Regions from separate parts of the Antribacter sp. NEAU-D49 genome, predicted to be linked through region 2. Evidence: predicted binding sites of a transcription regulator. Region 2 holds the regulator's gene; the other holds the start of a gene.
What was found. The regulator LexA, encoded in region 2, represses DNA repair genes until DNA is damaged. The targets are predictions, from matches to a motif close to TCGAACANNTGTTCGA.
Positions count from the first base shown of each region.

Region 1: the regulator LexA is predicted to act here: its motif matches at 2,116-2,131, upstream of AC060K_RS13955 (HNH endonuclease signature motif containing protein).

Region 1 covers NZ_JBXTSN010000017.1:17,920-21,320, reverse strand. Annotated here, with positions in the region: gene AC060K_RS13970 (hypothetical protein) at 50-592, opposite strand; gene AC060K_RS13965 (C2 family cysteine protease) at 685-1,722, shown strand; gene AC060K_RS13960 (hypothetical protein) at 1,742-2,056, shown strand; gene AC060K_RS13955 (HNH endonuclease signature motif containing protein) at 2,223-3,401, shown strand, end outside.
Region 2 covers NZ_JBXTSN010000003.1:110,501-113,901, forward strand. Annotated here, with positions in the region: gene nrdR (transcriptional regulator NrdR) at 1-124, opposite strand, end outside; gene AC060K_RS03855 (LysM peptidoglycan-binding domain-containing protein) at 252-782, opposite strand; gene lexA (transcriptional repressor LexA) at 1,038-1,838, shown strand; gene AC060K_RS03865 (L-lactate dehydrogenase) at 1,897-2,877, opposite strand; gene AC060K_RS03870 (ATP-dependent DNA helicase) at 2,926-3,401, opposite strand, start outside.

The DNA.
Region 1 (3,401 bases), on a different contig from region 2:
GGCGCCGCGCCCGTAACGTGACCTCGCCGAGCCGAGGGACGTGGGGGGATCAGTGGGTGAGCGTGCAGGCGCCGTCCGTCGAGACCAGCGCGCCGTCGACGTCGACGTCGACCCGCCCCTTCGAGCGCAGCTCGAAGACGGCACCGGACGGGTCCTGGGCCGACAGCGAGAGCCAGCCGCCTGTGCCGTCGCCCTCGACCGGCTCCGCGAAGCCGCGTTCCGCCAGGACGGGGGCCACGGCGTCGGCGATCTCGGACCAGGTGGCCGCGTCCACGTCGACGTCGGCGCGGAGCCGCTCGGACGAGAACGCGCACCCGGCGTCGGACGCGGCCGCCGAGGCCTCGTACTCCGGGGTCCACTCGGCGGGGGAGCCCGTCGCGCCGTCGACCACGCCCGTGACCTCCCGCAGGAGGTCGCCGTAGTGCGCCTCGGCGTCGTCGAGCTCCACCTGGGCCACCGGGTCCTCGACCGGCGGGAGCGGCGTGGTGACGTCGCCGGGCGGGTCGGCCTGGGCGGTGCACCCGCTGAGCATCCCGACGGCCAGTGCCGCGCAGGCCAGAGCCAGGCCGCTGGTGTGGTCGGTCTTCGGCATCGTCGTTCCCCCGCGCGTCGAGATCGTTCTGAACCATCCCGAAAGTACTGCACGCGCGGCCACCGCCGCGCCCTACCCCGCACGGAGACCATATGAGCGAGTTCTGGGGAGCGGACGTCCAGCAGCTCCGGGAGCTGGGACGACGTCTCGGCTCCTGGGGCGAGGACCTGCAGGACGTGCCGCGTTCTGTCGACCCCGCTGTGGCGAGCGCGCCCTGGAAGGGGCCCAACCGGGAGGCGTTCGTGTCCGAGTGGCGCGGTCAGCACCGCCCGGCCATCGCCGCGGCGGGCGCGGCGCTCGCCGACATGGCGACCCGTCTCGCGGCGAACGCCGAGGCGCAGGAGCGCAAGAGCAACGGCGGCGGCGGCGCGGGCGGAGCCGGTGGTGGTGCCGGCGGCGGTGCCGGCGGGAACGGCGCACCCCAGTCGACCGAGGGCAACCCGACCGACAACGGCGAGCACAAGCCCATCGACCCCGTGGACCTGGACGAGGACGAGTTCCGGCCCGACAACATCTCCCAGGGCCAGATGGGTGACTGCAGCCTGCTCGCGTCGGCCGCGGCGATGGCCAAGGCGGACCCCGAGTGGCTCCAGGAGCACATGAAGTACGACGCGGACACCAACACCTACACCGTCACCCTCTACGACGAGGACGGCAACCCGGTGGAGGTCAAGGTCGAGGGGAGCCTCATCGACCCCGCGGCCATGGGCGCGGACGGCAACCCCGCCTGGGTGAGCATCTACGAGAAGGCCGCCGCGCAGTTCCGAGGCGGCTACGACAACATCCAGTCCCAGTGGCCGCAGGACATGATGAAGATGATGACGGGCAAGGACGCCGACGAGTACTCCACGGACGCGTTCCTGCCCTGGAACGAGCGCAGCACCGGCGAGATCCGTGACGACCTGGCCGACGGGAAGCCCGTGGTCGCCTGGACGCCGAAGGACGTGGACCATGACGACATCGTGGGTGGTCACGCCTACATGGTGGACAGCGTGGACGAGGACGGGAACGTCCGGCTCATGAACCCGTGGGGTCCCAACGCGGGTGAGCCTCACTACGTGACGCTCACGGAGGAGGAGTTCAAGAAGAACTTCAGCAATGTCGTGGTGAGCGAGAAGCCCGGTGACTGACACGCAGCAAGGAGACGACATGACCGAGAACGCAGCCGACGCCCAGCAGGACGACGTGGTCATCCCGCTGGCCTCCCGGGCCAGGATCGGCGCCACGACCATCGGCGTCATGACGGCGGTCCGCCGGGAGACCGGCCTGATCGCCCGCCTGACCATCCAGGGCGAGGGCGGCGAGACGGCGAAGATCGTGATCTCGCCCGGCGACGAGTTCAGCATCTTCGGCGAGGGCCGGGCCCGGCTCGTGGACGTCCGCATCCCGGAGACGGTCTCGTCGGCGCCGGGCGGGTCTGCCGCGACGACGCCGAGCGTGGTGATCCGCCGGCTGGAGGCCTGAGCCGCGAACCGGCCACCGGCTCCCGAATACTTGTGCACCAGCCTGCATATATGTTGCTGTGGCACGGGTGTTCGACTAGGGTTGGGGTGTCGGGCAGGGGGTCCGGCGCGGGCCGCGTGGCGGCCCGGTCTGGCCTGGTCGGGGGTGGTCGCCGGTGGTTCTCCGGATGCGTACGGCGGTGCCCGACGGCGGCCGCCCGGCCCCTGTGCCCGACGGCGGCCGCCCGGCCTCGGTGGCGGCGCTGGCGGGCGTGCCCGCAGGGGCGGGGCTTGCCGAGCTGCTGGAGGCGGTGACCGGTCCCGTGGTCGGCGCCGTGGCTGGCAGCGTGGCCGGTACGGTCACGGGCTCGGGCGATCGCGCTGTGCTGGCGGACGCGGACGAGGCGACGCTGCTGGACGTGGCCGCCGCCTGGGCGAGGCTGGTCGGCTGGGCGACGGCGGCTCAGGCCACGGTCGCCGCCGAGCTCGGCCGGCGTCGGGGCTGGTCGGCCCAGCAGGCCCACGCCGCGGTCGAGCTCGGCGCGCGCCTTCGGGTCCCGACCGGTGAGGCCGACCGGGTCATGGCCCGCGGCGCGGGCCTGGCCCGCCATCCGCAGGTAGCCACCGCCCTGGTCAGCGGCGAGATCGACGTCGTCAAGACGGACCTGGTCCTGACCGCGGGCACCACCTTGACCGTCGAGCAGCGGGCGCAGGCCATCGCCGACGTGCTGCCCCAGGCCGCAGCGCACTCACGCTCCTGGGTGAGGGACCGGATGCGCGCCCACGCCCGCCGTCACCTCACCCCCGCCGAGGTCGCCCGCCACGACCACGACGGGCGCGCGGTCTACCTCGACCCGGTCGAGGGCGGCACCATGGCCTGGCTCTCGGCCCTGCTCCCCGCCGCCGACGCGACCGCGGTATGGGACACCCTGGACAGCGCCGGCCGTGCCCTGAAACGAGCCGGCAAGGACCGCACCCTGCCCCAGGCCCGCGCCGACGTCCTCACCGCCGTCCTGACCGGCCGCCTCATCCTGCCCACCGAGCCGCACACGCAGCCGGGGGACGCCGGGCCCGGAGAGGAGACCCGAACCGGCGAGGAGACCCCGCCTGGACCCGTGCAGGTCACGGTCCTGCCGGTACGTCCCACGATCCGCGTCACGGTCGCGGCCTCGACCCTGCTGGGACGCGACGACGAGCCCGGATACCTGGACGGGTACGGCCCCGTGGACGCCGACACCGCCGCCCTGCTCGCCGCACCACCCACCGGCGCCGGCCCTGCAACCGGCACCTGGCAACGGCTGCTCACCGACCCGATCACCGGCATCCTCACCGACCACTCCACCCACACCTACGCTCCCGGCCCGGTG
Region 2 (3,401 bases):
CGATGGTGGTGAACCGGCGGTTGCAGCTGGGGCACTGGCGACGTCGGCGGATGGACGCGCCGTCGTCCGCGGTCCGCGAGTCCACCACGCGCGAGTCCGCATGGCGGCAGAACGGACAGTGCATCGCTTCACTCCTGCGGGGTCGGGTCATCGACCGGGTGCACCCCGGTCGCGCCTTGACCGTAAGCGGGCAAACCACCCCCGTGCAACATCGACGCAACATATCGGCTGGTCGCCCGCCACCGTGTGACTCATTCCACCGGCAGGAGGAGCACCTGACCGACGCGGAGCGTGGCGTCGTCCAGGTCGTTGAGGTCCTGGATCCGCGCGACCGCCGAGCGGACATCCTCGCCGGGAGCGGTGAGCGCGGCGGCGTAGTCCCAGAGCGACTCGCCCGGCTGGACGGCGTGCACCTGAACCTCGACGCCAGGTTCCGCGGAGCTGGCCACCGCCGTGGCGCCCCAGGTGGCAGCCGGGGCGAGGAGGAGCGCCGCGAGCAGCACCAGGACCGCACGACCGCGACGGGTCAGCCGCAGGCCGTCGAGCCCGAGCCGGGTCGCGAGCCCTTGCGCAGCCGGCGCGGTCTCGGGAGCCGGAGCCGGCACCGGAGCCGGCGTCGGCACGGGCCGCACAGCGGAGGGCCGCTCACCGGCGCGGTGCACGACCCGAGGCCGCTGCCGCGGGGCCTCCGCGGCCGGCGGGACGAGGTACAGGTGCCGCTCGCCCCGGTGCGGACGCACCTTCGCGGTGCTCCGGGCCGGGCTCATGGTCGTCGCCCCCATGACTTCCTCCATCGTGGATCGAACTGACGTGCGTAGAACGCTTGTTCGTCGAACGCTCGTACCATTGTGTAGCACGACCGACCGCCCGTGTCGAGACACGCTCGAACATTCGTTTGATGGATTGCGGAGCGTGACCTAGAGTGGGAGGCGCAACGAGGTGACATATGTCGGATTGGCGACAGGTGGCACCAGGTAGGCGGCATCACATTCGGTGCGGCGTCACACGGGCGCGGCGCGGGCAGGAGGGGTTCAGTCATGACCGGACGCGACGGCAACGACGGCGGCACGGCCGTGGACGCTGCCCTGAGCAGTGTCGCCACGCTCGACAGGGAGACCCCGGCCGGGGAGGGGCTCGCCGAGGTGCGCGAGCTCGGCGCCGCGGCCGACCGGCTGACGCCGCGCCAGCGGCGTGTGCTCGAGACCATCCAGCACTCTGTCGAGACCCGGGGCTACCCGCCGACGATGCGCGAGATCGGTGAGGCGGTGGGGCTGGCGAGCCCTTCAAGCGTGAAGCACCAGCTCATGGCGCTCGAGCGCAAGGGCTTCCTCCGGCGCGACCCCAACCGCCCGCGGGCGATGGAGGTCGTGGACCCGGGCGGCTCGAACACCTCCGCCGGCACGCCGGCGCCCGCCGAGCAGCACTGGGGCGCAGCCACGGCGAGCGACGACGAGCGGCTGCCGTCGCCGTCGTACGTGCCGCTCGTCGGCCGCATCGCGGCCGGTGGCCCCATCCTGGCCGAGCAGCTGGTCGAGGACGTGTTCCCGCTCCCCCGCCAGCTCGTGGGCGACGGCGAGCTGTTCCTGCTCAAGGTGGCCGGTGACTCCATGATCGACGCCGCGATCTGCGACGGTGACTGGGTGGTGGTGCGCCGCCAGCCGGTGGCCGAGAACGGCGAGGTGGTGGCGGCCATGATCGACGGCGAGGCCACCGTCAAGACGTTCAAGAAGGCGGACGGGCACATCTGGCTGCTGCCCCACAACGCGGCGTACAGCCCCATCCCGGGCGACGACGCGCAGGTGCTGGGCCGGGTCGTGGCGGTCCTGCGCAGCCTCTGAAGGGACGGGAAGCGCCGGGGCGGTGCGACGAACGCACTGCCCCGGCGCCTTCCTCGTCCTACAGCCCGAACCGCTTCTGCACCGCCCGCATGCTCTCCGCCGACGCGCGCAGGCCGGCAAGCTCCTCGTCCGACAGCGGCACCGGAACGTTCTCCGTGACGCCCCGCCGGTCGACGAGCGACGGCACCGAGAGGCACACGTCGCTGATGCCGTAGAAGTCGTCGAGCAGCGACGACACCGGCATCACCCGGTGCTCGTCGTTGAGGACGGCCTCGATGATCCGGGTGGCCGCGAGCCCCACGGCATAGTTGGTGGCGCCCTTCCCGGCGATGATCCGGTAGGCGGAGTCCACGACGTCGCGGTGCACGTCCTCCCGGGCCTGGGCGTCGAGCGGCGACGAGCCCGCGAAGGGCGTCCACTCCAGCAGCGGCACGCCCGCGATCGTGGCCGAGCTCCACAGGGCGATCTCGGAGTCACCGTGCTCCCCCGCGATGTACGCGTGCACGTTGCCCACGGCGACGCCGCACCGCTCGGCGAGCACCACCCGCAGCCGTGAGGAGTCCAGCACCGTCCCGGACCCGAAGAGACGCTCACGGGGCAGCCCCGACATCTTGAGGGCCGCGTAGGTCACCACGTCGACGGGGTTGGTGACCATGACGTAGACGGCGTCGGGTGCCACCTCGACCAGCCCGGGCAGGATCTTGCGCGTGAGCGCGATCGTCGCCTCGGCCAGGTCGAGCCGCGTCTGGCCGGGCTTCTGCTTGGCCCCCGCGGTCACCACCACCACGTCGGCGCCCTCGCACACCGCGACGTCGTCGGACCCGATCACCTCCGCCTGGGGCGTGAACATGAGGCCCTGCCGGAGGTCGAGCACCTCGGCCTCGACCTTGGCCTTGTTGACGTCCATCAGCGCGATGGTCCGGGCCGAGCCGCGTGCGAGCGCCGCGTACGCCAGGGTCGAGCCCACGGCGCCCGCGCCGACGACCGCCAGCTTGGTGGTCCGGCCGGATCCGTGCGTTCCTGGGACGGCTGCGTTCAAGAGGTCCTCCTCGGACAGGTCCGGACGGTTCGCGAGGTCCCGTTCAGGCTAGGTGTCGAGCCGGGTGAGCGCAGCGCGGACCAGGGCCGGGTCGTTCGTGGGCCAGAAGCCGGGCATCGACCGCGTGAGGAACGACGCGTAGCGGGCGGTCGACAGCCGCGGGTCCAGGACGGCGACCACCCCGCGGTCGGCGGTGGTCCGGACGAGCCGTCCCGCGCCCTGCGCCAGGAGCAGCGCGGCGTGCGCCGCCGAGACGGCCATGAAGCCGTTGCCCCCCGCCTGCTCGACGGCCCGCGCGCGGGCGGCCTTGACCGGGTCGTCAGGCCGCGGGAACGGGATGCGGTCGATGAGCACGAGCTGGCACGACGGTCCCGGCACGTCGACGCCCTGCCACAGCGACAACGTCCCGAACAGGCAGGTGGCCGGGTCCTCGGCGAACTCCCGGACGAGCGTGGGGAGCTGGTCGTCGCCCTGGCACAGGATCGGGACGTCGAGCCGCTCACGCATCGCCTCCGCCGCCGCCG